2 regions of the Petrocella sp. genome follow, and region 2 is predicted to be linked to the other one. Evidence: riboswitches for the same ligand, from Rfam matches in the RefSeq annotation. Region 2 holds a riboswitch; the other holds the start of a gene.
The links. Region 2 has a riboswitch for thiamine pyrophosphate ahead of thiT (energy-coupled thiamine transporter ThiT). Riboswitches for the same ligand answer to the same signal wherever they lie in the genome.
Positions count from the first base shown of each region.

Region 1 (9,455 bases), on a different contig from region 2:
CAAAACAATCCCATAGACGGCAAGGTCTAATGAGAAAAATGATGACATGGTTGCTAAGAGAAAGATATGATGCAGGCGATGTCTTCTCAGTCCTTATGCCTATAGACTCAAGACTGTATGATCAGTTCGGTTTTGGTTTTGTTCAGGACGTAGCGCTTTATAAGTTCCATTATCAGAACCTTAAGCGAATCATAAGGACAGTACCAAATGAAGAAATAAGCGTAGAAACAAGCATTCAGTTACTACCGATATACAATGATTATAAGAAAACACTAACATTATCTCAAAACAGAGGCATGCGTGATTTTGAACATTTATTAAAAGAAGTACATTCGGAAAAGGGGCATGTGGTTATTGTGCCTGATGGATATGTGATTTATTACGATTTTGAGGATGTTTTTGTTCGAGAATGTATTTATACATCCGATGAAGGTCTGATGAACATCTTAGATTATATGGGAAGTATTGCAGAGGGAAAAGCGATTCAATGGCAAATGCCAAAAAACAATCCCTTAAAACATCTAATTCCCCATATGAAAGAACATGAAAGAATAGAAAAACCTTTTATGATGGCCCGTATACTTCACGTAGAATTACTTTTTGAAGCCATGGCAGATCTCTTAGGAACCTGTACCATCAAGGTCATAGATGACCAGATTCTTGAGAACAACCATATATACAGAATAGATGGAAAAGTGAGCATTACCCATGAAGCACCGGATATCACAGTGGATATTGAATCCTTAGCCCAGTGGTTATTTGGCTATGACACTTTGGAATCCCTTGCCACTATTCGATCAAAAGTCATAATTCATCAATATCATATGTTATATCCAAAATATCCGATCCATAATTATTTTACCGCTTTGATTTAAGGCGTTGGTTTCCATGTTGGAAAAACTAAAGGGTCTTCTTCCATGAATTTCCAAGGATTTAGATTGACACCATTTTTAGATACAGCAAAGTGTAGATGAGGACCGGTTGAAAAGCCAGTGGAGCCGACTTCACCGATGATCTCCCCTTTTTCTACCTCTTGTCCATCCTCTACATAGATTTTATGCATATGCACATAGGTGGTAAAAAGCCCTAATCCATGATCCAAGACAACCACGTTACCGGATATAATAAGGTCAGAGGAGAATGTGACGATACCGTTATGAGCGGCTTTTATAGGTGTACCTTGAGGTGCAGCAATATCAATGGCGTTGTGCCTAGAGCTTTCTGGTCCGTTATTAACATATCGAATGACCGAGTATTCTGTGGATATACGGCCTTCAACAGGCTGAATAAAAGGACTATCCCATAGCTTTTCACCAACAGAATAAGCTTTTGCATTTTTAAATTTTTCTGCGTCTTTTCGGGCATTTTCATCGGATCTAAGAGAAGCGGTGGAGGTATTAGTAGTCAAATGTTGTATTTCAAAAATCTTTTCGATAATCTGGTATTCAATCTTCTCTAAAAACGTATTGGTCGAAGCTTCATATAGACTTAGACTATAGGCACCGGGAGCGGTTCGGCTATCGATAGGCACCAGTGCAACCAGTTCGTTTTCGTGATAAAAAACACCAATGGTATTCTTGAATATAGGGGTTTCAATTCTGTAGTCAAGACCAAAAGGCTGTTCAATGAGAACCCCAATACTATCTCCTGGCTCAAAAGTTGTTTTATTAAGATGCAAGGATTCTTTAAGATGAAGGTCCAGTCCAAAGGTATAGTTAATCTTACCGGAATAATCTAAAGTAGCATCATCCCATATCGCCAATAAGGTATAGGTAAAGCGACCGGATTTTTCCGGGACAGGTAAGTTACCGATGTCATCTATAGTATAGGTGATTTCTTCTCTTCCATTATCTATGGCCAAGAGAATCTGATTCGGAGACCTATGATCAAATTTCAGGGAAATATCAACAGCATCGGTGTCTGTATAATAGGTTTCATAATGCGTAGTCTGATCCTTAATATCGTAGGTTACGTTATCTGTTGCATGTATCTGCCAATCTTGATTGTAAGCATAGTCCACAGTCCTATCATTAATAACTAGTTGGGGTTTAGATGGCATCAAATAAGAAAAATGATTATGAATAGGTAATTTTTTTAAATAGGTATCAACCCATTCAAAAGGAATTATGTAAGTACCATTGATATTTTGTGCTCGTGCTTCTTTGTTTGTTAGATCGAAGCTCAGATCATATTTCATGATGCCATGAATGGTATCCAAGTCCAGTAGATAGATAAGGTCAGGCTTAATACTTGCTGCTTTCACGGGTGCATCCAGTAGGTGGTTATATAGGTCTGACAAACCATCTTCAGGGGTAAGGGTATCAACTTTTATTAGATGACCCTTCGATTGAGGAAAATATACAGTAGCTTGTACAAGGTCATCGAATGTAAGAGCCGGCCTACAGCTTGTCAAGATAAACAGGACGAGTATCATAATGAGTATATGAATTTTTTTCATGGTTTTAGTGCCTCCAATATATGTTTACCTATAACCAAGCGATGTTAGTTATGAGATGGAAGTGTAGTGTATTATGTTAACCGATAACTAGGACATCTTCTAAGAAAAGGGTGTCTTTAACATTATAGCCTTTGAGTGGTAAATAGTAAACTGGCGAATGCGTATTGCCATAGATTTTCGATTCAAAAATCGGATTGTGACCCATAGTAACCTATGTTATAATGATGAAAGTATGACGTTCAAATGCCTTGTTTATCAAGGTATATTAAGCTCATAAGACATTGATGGTGAATGTTGAGCATAAAGATGGAGTGAGATGATGAGTAAAATTCGAACAAGATTTGCACCGAGTCCGACTGGGAGGATGCATGTTGGTAATTTGAGAACCGCTTTGTATGCTTATCTAATAGCGAAACATGAAGGCGGTGATTTCCTTCTTAGAATCGAAGATACAGATCAAGAGAGACTGGTTGAAGGTGCCATAGAAATCATCAATAGAACTATGGAAGGTACTGGATTGATTCATGATGAAGGTCCGGATAAAGATGGTGGTTTTGGTCCATATATCCAAAGTGAGCGTGTGCAGACAGGTATATACAAAGAACATGCTATGAAGCTTCTTGACAAAGGAGAAGCGTATTACTGCTTTTGTGACAAAGAAAGATTGGAACAGCTTAGAAAAACAGCTGAAAAGAACAAAGAAAATTTTAAATATGACAAACATTGCCTAGACTTGACCATGGATGAGATTGCAGAAAAATTAGACGCAGATATACCTTATGTTATAAGACAAAACAATCCAACCAAAGGCAAAACAATTTTCAAAGATGTCATTTATGGAGATATTTCAGTGGATAATATTGAATTGGATGATATGGTCCTTATGAAATCCGATGGGTTTCCCACCTATAATTTTGCTAATGTGGTGGATGATCATCTTATGGAAATCACCCATGTGGTGAGAGGGAATGAATACCTTTCTTCTTCCCCGAAATACAATAGACTTTACGAAGCTTTTGGATGGGATGTACCGACCTATGTCCATGTGCCACTGATTACAGATGAAAACCATAAAAAACTATCAAAGCGTAGTGGTCATTCATCATATGAAGACCTGGTTGAAGAAGGTTTCCTAAAGGATACGATAGTCAATTTTATTGCACTTCTAGGTTGGTCGCCTTCAGACAATCGAGAAATATTCACTTTAGAAGAATTAGTAGAAGCCTTTGATTATAGACATATAAATAAAGCACCAGCAGTCTTTGATATGAAGAAATTCACATGGATGAATGGTGAGTACATCAAGAACATGGATGAAGCAACATTTTTGTCCTACGCTATGAAAGAAATAGATAAAGTCTTATATAATAATCATCTGGATAAAAAAACCATTGCTCTATTGACACAACCTAGAATTGAGAAGTTCAATGAAATCCCAAATATGATTGATTTTTTTGAAAAAGTGCCGGAGTACCATATAGATATGTATAATCATAAACGTATGAAAACTAGTCCCCAAACAGCTCTAGAAGATCTGCCTTTATTGCTACCGATGTTGGAAGCCCATGAAACATGGACGATTGAGAGTTTGCATGACTTGGTTATGGCTTTTGTAGAAGAAAAGGGCATGAAGAACGGACGTATTTTATGGCCACTTCGAACCATACTTTCAGGAAAAGAATCCACACCGGGAGGGGCTTTTGACATAGCTGCTATCTTGGGTAAAGAAGAATCTATAAAACGTATTAGAATCGGTCTAGAAAAATTGAAAAATGATTTAGATAACATGAAAGCTTAAGTGATCGAATAAGAGGTGAAAATATGATTCGTTTATTGGTTAATCGACGGAGCATTCGAAAGTACAAGACCCAAAAAATAGAATATGAGAAAGTGGACAAGCTTGTTACGGCGGCTCTACTTGCACCCAGTTCAAGAGGCAGAAAACCTTGGGGTTTTCTGGTGGTGGATGATGAAGATATCCTAAACCAACTATCACAGGCCAAGACACATGGATCTACGTTTGTGAGCAAAGCACCTATGGCCATTGTTATCATCGGTGATACAAGCGTAAGTGATATGTGTGTTGAAGATTGTGCCATAGCGGCTACTTATATTCAATTAGAAGCAGAACGCCTTGGTCTTGGTAGCTGTTGGGTTCAAATCAGAGAAAGATTAACAGAGAAGGGTACTTCATCAGAGACCTATATAAAGGAACTTTTATCTATACCGGAACACTACATGGTTGAAGCAATAATTGCTATAGGCTATCCGGATGAGGAAAAAGCACCTCACGACTTAGAGGAACTTGATGTTCACAAAGTGCATTATAATAAGTATAAGATTATGTATCCAGGTCATTATTAGAATCCTCATTGTTCTGGAAAGGCTTATGAGTATGAAGATAAAAAACAAACATTGGGCAACACGATTAGAAGAAGAATTTGAAAAAACCTATTATAAAGAAATGTGGTCAATTCTTGAAGATGCTTATGAGCATGAAAGGATATATCCACCTAAAACACAAGTTTTTTCAGCTTTTGAAATGACGGATTATAATCAGGTTAAAGTGGTTATACTTGGACAGGATCCATACCATGGTGAGGGGCAAGCACATGGATTGTGCTTTTCTGTTATGCCGGATATGAAGTTACCACCTTCCCTCAAGAACATCTATAAGGAGTTAGCTTTTGATCTTGGGATTCCAATACCGGATCATGGGTACCTTATTGACTGGGCCAAGCAAGGGATTTTGATGATGAATACCATATGTACTGTAAGAGCCGGTGCACCTTCATCTCATAAGCATCTGGGATGGGAAAGATTTACTGATCGGGTCATAGAAGTATTGAATGAACGTGAAGAAGGCATGGTTTTTGTTTTGTGGGGAAACCATGCCATAAAAAAAGAGGCTCTAATTACGAATCCAATACATCGAATTCTAAAGAGCCCCCATCCATCCCCTTTTTCTGCAAGGAAGGGATTTTTTGGTAGTCGACCTTTTAGCAATATTAATAACCATCTCATAAAGATGGGGTATGAGGCTGTGGATTGGTCAGTACATTCCTATTCACAATAGATGAGATTGAACAAGTTATTATAAAGTACCCAAGTACCATATGAATAGTCCTAGCATAAAGCTTAGGGATATAAACATGGTAATCACTAAAGATATGCGAACGCGATCCACTTTTCTCTTTAGACGTTGAGCGTTGGCCAATAAGGATATCAAGATAAAAAGAAATGTACAGATAGATAATATAAATGTACCCATTAGAATATCTTGATTCCAAGTACTAGCTGAAACCTTATTATAATGTATGTCTAAAATTGAGTAAATCTGAGGTCTTGCCTGATCAAACATCACGACAATAGCACCGACCATAATCCAGCCTAAAATAGATGCGATTTTTATCCATTTCATCCAAAAATCAGGTCCTTCCCTGTTATCAATGATGTGTTTATCATGTGGCCAATAATTCATAAGATCATCTCCTATAATAAAGCGCACAATTCTTATTCTATCTATATTATCGACCTAAGTAGAATAAAATATTAGCTTTTTCATATGAATAGACCTACAAAATTATAATTAATGACAACCGAGTATTGACGTATACGCATCTTTATGATAATCTTTACCCGTAACTCAATTAAATAGAACGCTAGGGGAGCCGGATATGCTGGCTGAGAGGAAGACCATTGTCTTTGACCCTTGACCTGATTCGGATCATGCCGACGTAGGAAAGCTTAAGTCAAATATAAGGCTATTATACAGGTTAAAATTGTATAATAGTTTTTTCTTTTTTCAAAGACTTCTGAATGTTTTCAAAACTGCATAAACCGAATCATCAAATCATTCACAAGATGGAGGTTATGATGAACAAAGCAAAAAACAACAGATCATTGAAGCTATCAATCTCAGGTATGTTAATAGCTCTAGGGGTTATACTGAGTACCTTTTATATTCCCTTTGGTGTTGCTAAGTGTTTTCCGATTCAACATTTTATTAATGTCATCGGCGCTGTGCTACTTGGACCGGCTTACGCGGTGATTAATGCATTTTTGATTTCATTAATACGCAATATGTTGGGTATGGGTTCTTTGTTGGCTTTTCCGGGAAGTATGATAGGCGCCGCGTTGGCAGGCTTTCTATATCAACGGTTTTCTAAACAAGGTTTTTCTAATCATCGGATGGCTTGTTTAGGTGAAGTCTTGGGAACTGGAATCGGAGGGAGTATGATTGCAGCACCGGTGGCAAGTTATCTGATGGGCAATCATGTTGGTCTTTTTTTCTTTATTGTACCTTTTGGAATCAGTTCTTTGGTAGGTAGTATTTTTTCGCTGATTATTCTTGAAGCCACTAATATATTGAAACCAATAAGAAAATGGAAAGAAAGAATATGAAAAATGTACTCACGATTGCAGGATCAGACTCATCTGGTGGCGCAGGCATACAAGGAGATGTAAAAACCATAGCCTCCTATGGCCATCATGCTATAACAGCCATAACAGCCATAACCGCTCAAAACACCCAAAGGATTCATTGTATTCAACCTATTGAAGTTAGAGAACAACTCTCTGTTATGGATGAAGATTTTGTGATTTCAGCCATCAAAATAGGTATGCTTTATACGTTAGAGAACATTCTTGCCGTAATAAGATGGCTTGAAGATCAAAAGTGTCCCATTGTCTTAGACCCTTTGATGTATGCATCAACGGGAAAACAGCTCATTAGGGAAGAGGCTTTAATAGCCCTTGATAAGTTAATGAGTAAAGTGTCATTAATAACACCCAATCTTTTTGAAGCCCAGAGAATAACCGGTATCCAGATTGAAAAAGGGATAAATATGGAAAAGACTTGTAAAAAACTCTATCAAATGTATCATACACCGGTTTTATTAAAAGGCGGTCATTTTACTTGGGAAAATCAGGCCATTGATTTTTTCTATGATGGCAATAAGATGGTAACCTTTAGAGAAAAACGCTTGGCTAGTAATTGTACACATGGAACAGGGTGTTGTCTTTCTTCAGCCATAGCTTGTGAGTTAGCATCCGGTAAAACACTTAATAAAGCTATAAGCGGCGCAAAAAAAACGGTCACAAAGGCCATAAGAGATGGCTATCTTGTGGGTCAAGGCGAGGGGGTTGTTCATGCACTTGGAAACTAAAAAGCCGATCATCCATTTTTTGACCAATTACGTCACCATGGCGGACGTGGCCAATATGTGTATAGCATCTGGTGGGCGGCCAATCATGTCCGAAGCCTCAATGGAGTATGAAGAAATCATTCCCAAAGTAGATGGTGTTGTTATTAACATCGGAACGGCAGATCAAATGCGATTTAATAAAATGGATTATGCACATCAAATAGCGAAGGAACATAATAAAACACTTCTTTTGGACCCAGTTGGATGTAGCGCAAGCCGGTTTCGTATGAACCAATCAATCAAAGCTTTGAAAAACGGTGGGGTATCTATTCTAAAGTGTAATACCCAAGAGGCAAAAGCCTTGCTGAATGAAAAAATCAGTACAACATTTTACGGTGTAGATAGTCAGATAGATATAGGGGATAAGCATTATGAACTGGCACAAAACCTGTGGAAAAAGTATGAAGTCTTCAACCTTGAATTCATTGTGGTTATTACCGGTGCTACAGATTATGTAGCCTCATCAAAAGGCGTTTGGGAACTTACAGGTGGCAGTGCTTTACAACAACGTATGACAGGAACAGGTTGCATGTTAAACAGTTTGATCATAACACGTGTATGTGCCTCAAGTATGGATCGACATGAAGCCATATTAAAAGCTCTCGATTGCATGAATCGGAGCAGTCAGATGGCTGCACAAGAGATCGCTCATCAGCAAAGACTAGGACTTTACAAGCAACAACTTATGGATGAGGTGGCCAAACGAAATGCACCTATATACCTAATCACTCAAGAGACTGAAGATGAACGGGCGTTTAGATCTACATGTTTATCAAAAACTCAATTAGCATTACAATCCGGTGTAGGGTATCTTCAGTACCGTGTGAAACATAAAACTTGGGAAGAAAAACTAAAAGAGAGTCGACAGTTGCAAGCCATGGCAAGGGAATATGGTACGACCTTTATAATTAACGACGATGTAGAGTTAGCAAAAGAAATTAGAGCAGATGGTGTTCACCTTGGCCTACACGATACCTCCATTCGAGAAGCAAGGCGAGAACTGGGCCCAAATGTCGTTATTGGAGCAACGGCCAAAACCTTAGAACAAGCCCGTTATGCAGCGGATTATGGCGCAGACTATCTTGGTGTTGGGGCACTTTTTTCTTCGTCAACAAAGCAAGACGCTATACCAATGAATCTGCCAACACTACAGTCCATTTATAATCATGTAACTTTGCCTCTATATGGCATTGGTGGTATCACAGCCAATCTTTTATCACGAGAACATACCAGGTACCTAGATGGTGTTGCTATGGTGTCAACCATCTATCAAGAAAAAAAAGAAAACATTGCAAAAAGAATCCATCAAATAAAGAAGAAATTTTAGGAGAAAACGATGCAAACTTATACAACACAAATGAACGCAGCAAAGCAAGGCATTATCACGGATATTATGAGAATAGTAGCTAAAAAAGAAAATATGGATGTCGAAGGTTTAAGAGAAAAAATCGCAAAAGGAACCGTTGTCATTCCGGCCAACCGTAAGCATTTGTCCATTGATCCTGAAGGTGTTGGTGAAGGGTTAAGGACCAAAATGAATGTGAATCTGGGTATATCAAAGGACTGTAATGATCCGGAAATGGAACTTGAGAAAGTCCGAGCTGCACTGGATATGGGTGTTGAATCCATTATGGACTTAAGTAACTATGGAAAGACCGAGCAGTTTAGAAAAAAACTGATCGAAATGTCCGGTGCCATGATTGGCACGGTGCCGGTATATGATGTTTTTGGTTTTTTTGAAAAAGAGCTTAAAGATGTCCAGCCTGAAGATTTTTTGGCCATGGTACGTA
Region 1 is NZ_JCBCDA010000113.1:78,970-88,424, reverse strand. Features, by position in the region: gene AC6F8J_RS13220 (GNAT family N-acetyltransferase) at 1-875, shown strand, start outside; gene AC6F8J_RS13215 (peptidoglycan DD-metalloendopeptidase family protein) at 872-2,458, opposite strand; gene gltX (glutamate--tRNA ligase) at 2,778-4,256, shown strand; gene AC6F8J_RS13205 (nitroreductase family protein) at 4,280-4,822, shown strand; gene AC6F8J_RS13200 (uracil-DNA glycosylase) at 4,854-5,534, shown strand; gene AC6F8J_RS13195 (hypothetical protein) at 5,553-5,939, opposite strand; TPP riboswitch at 6,113-6,219, shown strand; gene thiW (energy coupling factor transporter S component ThiW) at 6,335-6,862, shown strand; gene thiD (bifunctional hydroxymethylpyrimidine kinase/phosphomethylpyrimidine kinase) at 6,844-7,626, shown strand; gene thiM (hydroxyethylthiazole kinase) at 7,610-8,992, shown strand; gene thiC (phosphomethylpyrimidine synthase ThiC) at 9,002-9,455, shown strand, end outside.
Region 1: linked by a shared signal. The riboswitch ahead of thiW (energy coupling factor transporter S component ThiW) and the one ahead of thiT (energy-coupled thiamine transporter ThiT) in region 2 are both predicted to bind thiamine pyrophosphate.

Region 2 (9,455 bases):
TGATGGCTTGCCTAAGCACATCTTCATTTTGAACTAGGGCCAACCTGACATACCCTTCACCTGAAGGTCCAAAGGCACTTCCTGGTGTTACTATGAGACCTGTTTTCTTAACAAGGTCCATTGCAAATTCTGACGAAGTTCTGTAATGTGACGGAATGCTTGCCCACACGAACATGGTTGCCTCCGGTTTATCCATCATCCAACCTATCTTTGTAAAACCTTCACACACGACATCACGCCGACTCTGATAGATTAACCTAGTAACTTCTACACATTGCTGCTCTCCTGTTATGGCTGCAATCGCAGCTCTTTGAACCGGTAAAAACATGCCATAGTCTATGTTTGATTTAAGTCGTTTCATTCTCGATACAACCGAGGCATTGCCTAGGCAAAACCCAATGCGTGCGCCTGCCATTCCATAGGTCTTTGAAAGAGAATTGAATTCAATCCCAACTTCTATGGCACCTTCATAGGCTAAAAAACTACCTGCCTTTTTATCGTCAAAGACCAGTTCGCTATAAGCATTATCGTGTACGATGATTAAATCATTCTGACGGGCAAACGCAATCAGGTCCTTATAAAACCAATCCGGTGCCATGGCTGTTGTCGGGTTGTTGGGATAAGATACCAGAATCATTTTAGCCCTTTTAACAACTTCTTCGGGAATAGAATTAAGCTGTATGATGTAGTTGTGTTCCTTCTTTTGAGGCATGTAATAGACTTCTGCTCCGGCCAAAATCGGACCATCTGCAAAGACCGGATAACAAGGGTCCGGTACCAGTACAACATCACCTTCATCCACAACACATAAAGATATATGGGCCAAACCCTCTTGGGAACCTAGTAAAGAACATATCTCCGTCTTAGGATCTAGTTCAACATCGTACCTTTTTTTATACCACTTTGCGACAGCTTCCAGTAAGTTTTCTTTGTCATTAATTGCATAAATATATTGGGTCTCATCATCAATACCTTGTCTTAGAGCCTCCCTAATATGTTCTGCAGGTGGGATATTGGGTGTCCCCACACTCAAGTCAACGACAAATTCTCCTGCCTCTATCCTCTGTTTTTTAACTTCAAGCAACTGGGTAAATATGCTTTCTCCAAATCGCTCCATTCTTTTTGCAAATCTCATATTCAAGCTCCTCAACTCAATTTAATAGACTATTTCTTTCAAGGCAATAATGACATTGGCACAATTGGTAACTTCAAGCTTCATATAAATTTGGCTCACATGGTTTTTGACTGTACCAAGTTATAAGTTTGTAATACATTCTTTTATGGCGTCTATCAGAACCTTTTGATGTATTGGTAGAATAGTAATGCCTTCATCAATAATAATGCTAATTATCAATCCGGTCGATTTTCTAACCGTTTCCGCAAGATGAAATAGCTGTTGTTCAAAATCCTCTATGATTTCATCTCTAATGGCCTTAGTAGAACTTCTAATTTCTCTGATTGAATTTTTAGGTCACCAAATGCTTTTTCTAATTTTAGATTGGTTATCATTTGCTTTTTTAATGTATAAAAAGCCGCTACAAAAAGTACTTACACCAATACATTAACATATATGGTTATGAATGCATCAACATAATTTATATACTGTATGTGAAATCAGTGTTTGTACAAAGGGTAAAGTGATATGAAAAATAGGGTGCATCATATTTTTCCGTCACCACTCTAAGGGATAATACTTCATATGTCATCACCAGACATAAAGCCTCCTTTTTTATAATGGATTTAGAATTATTTTGCTTTCCGGTCTTTTAGATTATATCATTTTTTACCTAATATTTATAGTCTTGTTCATTATTGCTAGATGTTCTTTTCCTAATATTTCATTTATATTATACATCTAATGATAAGATTGACATTTGCCGATTATATATTTAGCATATAGTAGCAGCTTTATATTTTTTAACTATCTTGGAGGCGAATTATGACAGAGGATAATAAACATTCGAGCGGCAAATTAAAACTATTTTTAACTGTGGCTATGATTATTGTATTGATCTTAGCTATTGCTTATGTCTTCGATCAAGGTGAAATACCTGCAAATCCGTCTGAAAAAATATTAACAAAGTCTTTGGATTCCGAAAGCATGGAGAACAGTGCTTCTTATGGTAACACTGATGGCTTGACTGAGAACATGACTGAATCTTCCGAAGCTTTAGAGCCTACAGAACCTAACGAGCCTAATGAAAGTACGATGCCCATCATTAATGATCCACTTGAAAATGAGTTTCGTCTCATTACACATAAGAATACTTCTCTAGGTATTATGAGCTGGGATGATCAAATCAGTATTCCTGATATCCTAGGTAACCATCAAACTGAGATTGTAGAGACCATAGGTCAAGGTGGAGATACTTTCGAAGGTTCTAAGCTAAAAACTATAGAATATGAAGGATTAAGGGTTATACTCTTATCACCCAAAGAGAATGGAAAAACATATTATGTTATGAGAATGGACATAAGCAATAACCTATATGAAACCTACCGTGGCATCAAAGTCGGTGATTCATTTCAAAGACTTGAAAATACTTATCATGAAATTGAGCAGGTCGAAACCGGTGATACACTTCAAGATACTTATCGATATACGGATCATAGTTATCGATATATTGAGTTTATAATTGTTGATCATGTTGTTGCTTTTATAGAGATTGGTATGGAATTGCAATAAATGTCTCGTGATCTGAGATTCCATGAAAACCCTTCCACAGTGTGTAATTAGGGTCTCTAATTGGTGCATCCATGCACTTCATGGTCGGTGTTGGCTTACTAGAGTATTACCTATTAGTCGTAGTTTTTCATTTGGTACTTACTATTAATATCAAAACTAATACTCACTTTTTATACTAATGAAATTTAAAAGAATAAATGAAAAGTGATTATTTAAACAGAGTATGAAGTTCCAGGATAAAGAACAGAGGCCTTGCAGCTAATCCACGGATGGGCTTTCATAAGACAACTTGAGTCTCAAGCAAAAAAGTAGTAACCTTAGATTTCCATCCATGGTTACTACTTCGTTAAGAAACTAGGGACTACCAATCATAGGTTGTCCTTTTTTGTTAATTTGTCGTTATTTTGCTAATATCCTAAGATATGGCTGACTTTTTAATCTGATTAAAGGCTTGCAGGACACTCGGAACTAATAGTACAATCGCTGTCACAAAACCTTCTACACCGGTATAAGAAAAGTTATACCAAAATGAATATAAAATGGTGTTCCAACCTTCTGGTGTGTACTCGGCAAAGAAGATAATACCTGATAAAAAGTGAAAAAAGAACCTACCCATAACACCTATGGCTAATCCTTTGACCAAACCATGCTTTGAGCCTGCAAAGATACCGGATAACCCTAATGCGCCAAAGGCCAGAGGATAATCCAATACGAGCTGAACCGGGTGCATGACCCAACCACCAAAGACCAATTGTAGAAGTCCATAAACAATACCAGCCAATACTCCTTGTCTAACACCATAGAAATAACCGATGACAACAATGAAGAACATACTAAATAAAGTTATAGACCCACCTTGGGGCAAGGCAAAAAGCTTAATCTGTGATAACACCATAGCCAGTGCAATGGCTACCCCTGAATAAGCCAAGGGCTTAATCTTATGCTCTGAATCACCTTCCTTGTTAACCAAAATAAGTGCCAGCAGTAATAACAATACAGCCAGTACAATGATGATGAGCTTACCCATATCCGATTCAATAATGAGTTGAAGATCACCTGTTGCCCATGCTTCTTTGAATCTTTCGAACATAAAAAAACCTCCTAACGAAATTATCGTAGGCGGTATTAACTGAATGCTATGATGATACTACTCAAGCACTGCTTTCCTACGCCAGCATGATCTGGTTCAGGTATGAGGGTCAGTTAATACTATCTCAGCCGTGTGACGGCTCCCCTAGCGATTTGCTCTATTAGCATACTGCTTTTCTGTTTATCTGTCAAGATGATTTGAGTATTAATAAAAAACTTTACTATAGAATAATGATTTTCTATGAAATTCATTTAGAGTCAAATAAAAAACGACTTCTAGCTGAGAAGATTGAAAACAGAGATAAATTCGAATGGGCGAATGGCATATTCTCATTCCTTTACACCCCATCCCATCGATTCTAAAAATAAAACTGAAAATTCTTCTTACTTAATACCGATATCACTTCGATATTGCTTATTCTCAAATTCAATCTCTGAAACGGCTTTATAAGCCGTTTTTCTTGCCTCTTCTATAGAATTGCCAAAGGCTGTTACGCCAAGGACACGACCGCCATTTGTAAGGACTCGGTCATCCTCTTTTTTTGTGCCGGCATGAAAGACGACAACATCGTCTTTCTTTTTTTGTTCTTCTAAACCGGTAATGGTGTAACCCTTTTCATAGGCTATAGGGTAGCCTCCAGACGCCATAACAACACATACAGTAGCTCTATTGTCCCACTTTAGCTCAATCTCATCTAACCGGCCATCAATGGCCGCTTGGAAAACATCAAATAAATCTGTTTTCAGCTTAGGTAATACAACTTGTGCTTCCGGATCTCCAAATCTTGCGTTGTATTCCAATACCTTAATACCCTGTGGTGTCAGCATCAAACCAAAGAATATAATACCCATAAAAGGCCTTCCTTCTGCCTTCATAGCTCTTAAACTGGGCTCAAATATGGTTTTTACCGCTATTTCATGCATTTCCTTTGTGTAATACTGACTAGGAGAAAATGTACCCATACCACCTGTGTTTGGTCCTTGATCCTTGTCAAAAGCACGCTTGTGATCTTGGGCACTCACCATCGGTAGAACATGTTCCCCATCACAAAATGATAACACAGAAACCTCCGGTCCGGTCATGAACTCTTCTACCACCATAACTTTTCCGGCATCACCAAACTTTTGGGCCACCATAATCTCATCCACACCAGCTAAAGCTTCTTCTTGGGTCTCACATATCAAAACACCTTTACCAAGGGCCAATCCATCTGCTTTTAGAACTGTCGGATATGTACACGTTTTCAGATAGGCTTTTGCCTCATTTGGGTCATCAAAAACTTCATAACCGGCTGTTGGAATATTGTGTTTTTTCATTAGGTCTTTGGCAAAAACTTTACTACCTTCAAGAATTGCAGCATTTTTTCTCGGACCAAAAATACGTAAACCTTTGGATTCAAAGCGATCCACAACGCCAAGCATCAATGGGTCATCCATTCCTACAACGGTCAAGTCGATGGCTTCTTTAAGTGCAAAGTCAAGTAGCCCTTCAACATCCGTCGCTGATAAATTCACACAGTCTGCCATTTCCATGATGCCTGCATTGCCTGGGGCACAATAGATTTTAGTCACTTTTTTACTCTGTGCAAGTTTCCATATAATGGCATGTTCACGGCCGCCACCACCGATAACAAGTACTTTCATCTTTACTCCAATCCTTCATACAATATTAGATACCTTTTCTAAACACTTTTCTTTTGAAACACTTTACCATGAATCACTTCCAACTGGCCCCTAGCGATTTGGTTAATGACTTCCGGTAACAACTGCCATTCCGCTTCTTCCATAATTCGCTTTTGTAGTGTTTCCGGTGTATCAGTTTCTAAGACTTGAACTGTTTTTTGAGCAACAATGGGACCGGTATCTGTACCCTCATCCACAAAATGGATGGTGGCACCTGATACTTTAACACCTCGTTCAAGAGCCGCTTCATGGACTTTAAGACCATAGAAGCCATCTCCTGAAAAAGCCGGTAAGAGAGATGGGTGTACATTGATGATTCTGTTCCTATAAGCGTTAATAAACCGACTGCCAAGTACGACTAAATAACCTGCCAGTACCACCAAATCCACTTCTAATGCTTGAAAATAATCAATTAATGCTTGGTCGAATGCTTCTCGCGTTTCATATGTTATTGGGCTTATCCAACAGGTTGATAGACCATGCTTCTTAGCTCTTTCTAGAGCATAGGCCTTCTTCCTATTACTTACGACGGTTACAATTTTTACATTTTTTATTTCTTGATTCTCGATACGATCAATAATGGCTTGTAGATTAGTTCCGCCACCTGATACTAATATACCGACTTTTAGCATAATTCCACTCCTGATTGACCTTTTTTTACTTCGCCAATTACATAAGCTTTTTCTCCTATGGCCTCAAGGACTTTAATCGCCTGATCCACCTCACTTGGAGCCAAAGCCACAATCATGCCAATCCCCATATTAAAGGTGTTGTACATGGCTTCCTGTTTGATATCTCCAAGGGCTTGCATGACATTAAAGATTGGATGCACCGGCCATGTACCCAATTGAATCTTTGCATAACAATCCTTGGGTAACATTCTTGGTATGTTTTCAATGAATCCACCACCGGTTATATGGCTGATGGCTTTTATTTTAACCGCTTCTTTTAAGGCTTTAATCATCTTGACATATATTTTTGTCGGTACAAGAAGGGCTTCACCTAAACTGGTATCAAGACCGGCCACTTCAAGAGCCAGTTTATCCCTTGTTGGGTTAAAAAGTTTCCTTACTAAGGAATACCCATTGCTATGTATCCCAGAGGACGGTAAGCCAAGTAATATGTCACCTTCTTTTATATCCTTACCATCAATCACATCTTTTTTATCCACGATACCAACAGAAAATCCGGCCAGATCGTATTCATTTTCAGGGTAAAATCCCGGCATTTCCGCTGTCTCTCCGCCTATTAAAGCTGCACCTGATTGTCGACAACCCTCAGCAATCCCGCCCACGATGGTCGCTATTTTTTCAGGTATATTTTTGCCACAGGCAATATAATCTAAGAAAAATAAGGGTTCTGCTCCGGCGCATATTATATCATTAACGCACATGGCGACAGCGTCAATACCAATGGTGTCATGTCGCTCTAATTCAAAAGCGATCTTCAACTTTGTTCCGACACCATCCGTACCGGAAACTAATATTGGCTCTTCCATCTTATGCTTGGCTAAGGAAAAAAGTCCGCCAAATCCACCTAAATCCGTTACCACTTCTTCACGCATGGTGGTTTTGACATGTTCTTTCATTAATTCAACTGCCTTGTAGCCTGCTTCCACATCTACCCCGGCCGACTTATAATCTATTGACATCTTTTTGCCTCCTCATCTACAACCTCTACTGGATAATCGCCAGTAAAACAACCGGTACAGAATTCACATCCGGCACCCTCAAATGTTGATAATAAACCTTTTCTACTGATATAGCCTACACTGTCTGCACAAATAAGGTCTCTGATTTCATCCAAACTGTGGGTGCTGGCAATCAAATTTTCTCTTTCCGGTGTATCAATGCCAAAATAACAAGAATATTTTACCGGCGGAGAACTGACTCTTACATGAACCTCTTTTGCACCAGCTTCTCGCAGTAAATTCACAATTCTTCTGCTGGTTGTACCCCTAACAATGGAGTCATCAATCATAATGACCCTTTTACCTTCAATCTGACTTCTTATGGGATTTAGTTTCAAATGTACGGCCAATTCCCTAAGCCCTTGACTTGGAGCAATAAAAGTTCTTCCCACATAGCGATTTTTCATAAAACCATCTACAAGAGGTATCCCGGATGCTGCCGCAAAACCATGAGCTGCACCTAGTCCGGAGTCCGGTACCCCAACAACGACATCCGCTTCAACAGGGTACTCCTCAAAGAGGACTTTCCCCGCTCTAAATCGTGCTTCATAGACCTCCAATGACTCAATCACCGAATCCGGTCTTGCAAAATAGATATATTCAAAACTACACATAGCTGATTGCTTTTTCTTATTGGTTTGAATGGACTCCAGTCCCTTTTCTTTACTGATGACAATAATCTCTCCTGGGTCCACATCTCTTACTAAGTCAACACCTAATGCGTCAAAAGCACAGGATTCAGAAGAGAATACAAAAGAGTCTTCTTTTTTCCCCAACACCAAAGGACGCATACCAAAAGGATCTCTTGCTGCAATAAGTTTATGAGGGGTCATAATGACAAGAGCATAAGCACCTTTGATGATTGACATGACTTCAACCAGTGCTTCTTCTATTGAGTTGTATTTAATTCTTGCTCTGGATAGCAAGGCCGCTATGACTTCCGAGTCTGTTGTTGTTTGAAATATTGTGCCTTTCGCTTCCAGTCCCTTACGTAAAGTATCTGCATTCGTCAAGTTGCCGTTATGTGCTAAAGCCATATGACCTTTGGTGTATTTGATGACGAGGGGTTGGGCATTTTCCACTAAACTTGATCCAGTGGTAGAGTACCTGACATGGCCAATACCTGAATGACCATTTAGATAATCCAATACATAGTCATCAAATATGTCCGCTACCATACCCATTTCTTTTCTATATACAATGGTGCCATTGTTATTAATGGCTATTCCTGCACTTTCTTGTCCTCTATGCTGTAAAGCAAATAAGCCATAATACACCATTCTTGAAGTATCAAACTCATTGTTATTGTACACCCCAAACACACCACATTCTTCTTTTAATTTATCCTGCCACATAATTTCCTCCGAGTTGTCCTTTGATCAGTTGTCTAGTTGTCATGAGCCAGTAAACGGTTCATGACTTCTTGATAAGCATCTTCTACATCCCCAAGGTTTCTTCTGAATCTATCTTTGTCTAGTTTTTTGTTAGTGGTAGCATCCCAGAAACGGCAAGTGTCCGGCGATATTTCGTCAGCCAGTATAATTTGACCTTTAGAGGTTTTTCCAAACTCAATCTTAAAATCAATGAGCTCAATATTTACATCTTTCAAATGGGCTGTTAGGGCTTCGTTGATTCTAAAGGCATAGGCCTCAATCAAATCTAATTCTTCTTTCGTTGCGATATCCAGTGCAAAAATATGGTAATTATTGATCATTGGGTCCCCAAGTTCATCGTTTTTATAGGAGTATTCCAACACTGTCTTGTTCAACCTCATACCCTCTTCAAGGCCTAGTCTTTTACTTAAAGAACCGGCAGCAAAATTTCTTACAATCACCTCTAATGGAATGATGGTCACTTTTTTTACAACTGTTTCTCTGTCACTTAACTCTTCTATAAAGTGGGTAGGAATCCCTTTTGTTTCTAACATTTTCATAAAGAAATTGGACAAACGGTTATTGACAATCCCCTTCGCTTCAATGACACCTTTTTTGGCACCATTAAAGGCTGTTGCATCGTCTTTATAGGATACAATTAACTTGTTTGCTTCATCGGTTATATAGACTTTTTTCGCCTTACCTTCGTATAAAAGTGCTTTTTTTTCCATTGATTTCCTCCGTGTTGTCAAAAGATGATTATGCTCATGTTTCAATTTAAATCCTACATCTTTTCAAGATAGGCTTCGTATCCTATTGCTTCTATTCGACTTGCTTTTTCCTCTACCATTGTTTCTAGAGACTTCTTATAGGTCTCGACGCTTGTATGAATTCCTTCATCAAAGCTAGCTAATATTTGAGCTGCTAAAAGACC
Region 2 is NZ_JCBCDA010000059.1:14,118-23,572, reverse strand. Features, by position in the region: gene AC6F8J_RS07065 (aminotransferase class I/II-fold pyridoxal phosphate-dependent enzyme) at 1-1,135, opposite strand, end outside; gene AC6F8J_RS07060 (hypothetical protein) at 1,940-2,686, shown strand; gene thiT (energy-coupled thiamine transporter ThiT) at 3,102-3,776, opposite strand; TPP riboswitch at 3,833-3,932, opposite strand; gene purD (phosphoribosylamine--glycine ligase) at 4,160-5,419, opposite strand; gene purN (phosphoribosylglycinamide formyltransferase) at 5,458-6,090, opposite strand; gene purM (phosphoribosylformylglycinamidine cyclo-ligase) at 6,084-7,103, opposite strand; gene purF (amidophosphoribosyltransferase) at 7,100-8,503, opposite strand; gene purC (phosphoribosylaminoimidazolesuccinocarboxamide synthase) at 8,536-9,252, opposite strand; gene purE (5-(carboxyamino)imidazole ribonucleotide mutase) at 9,306-9,455, opposite strand, start outside.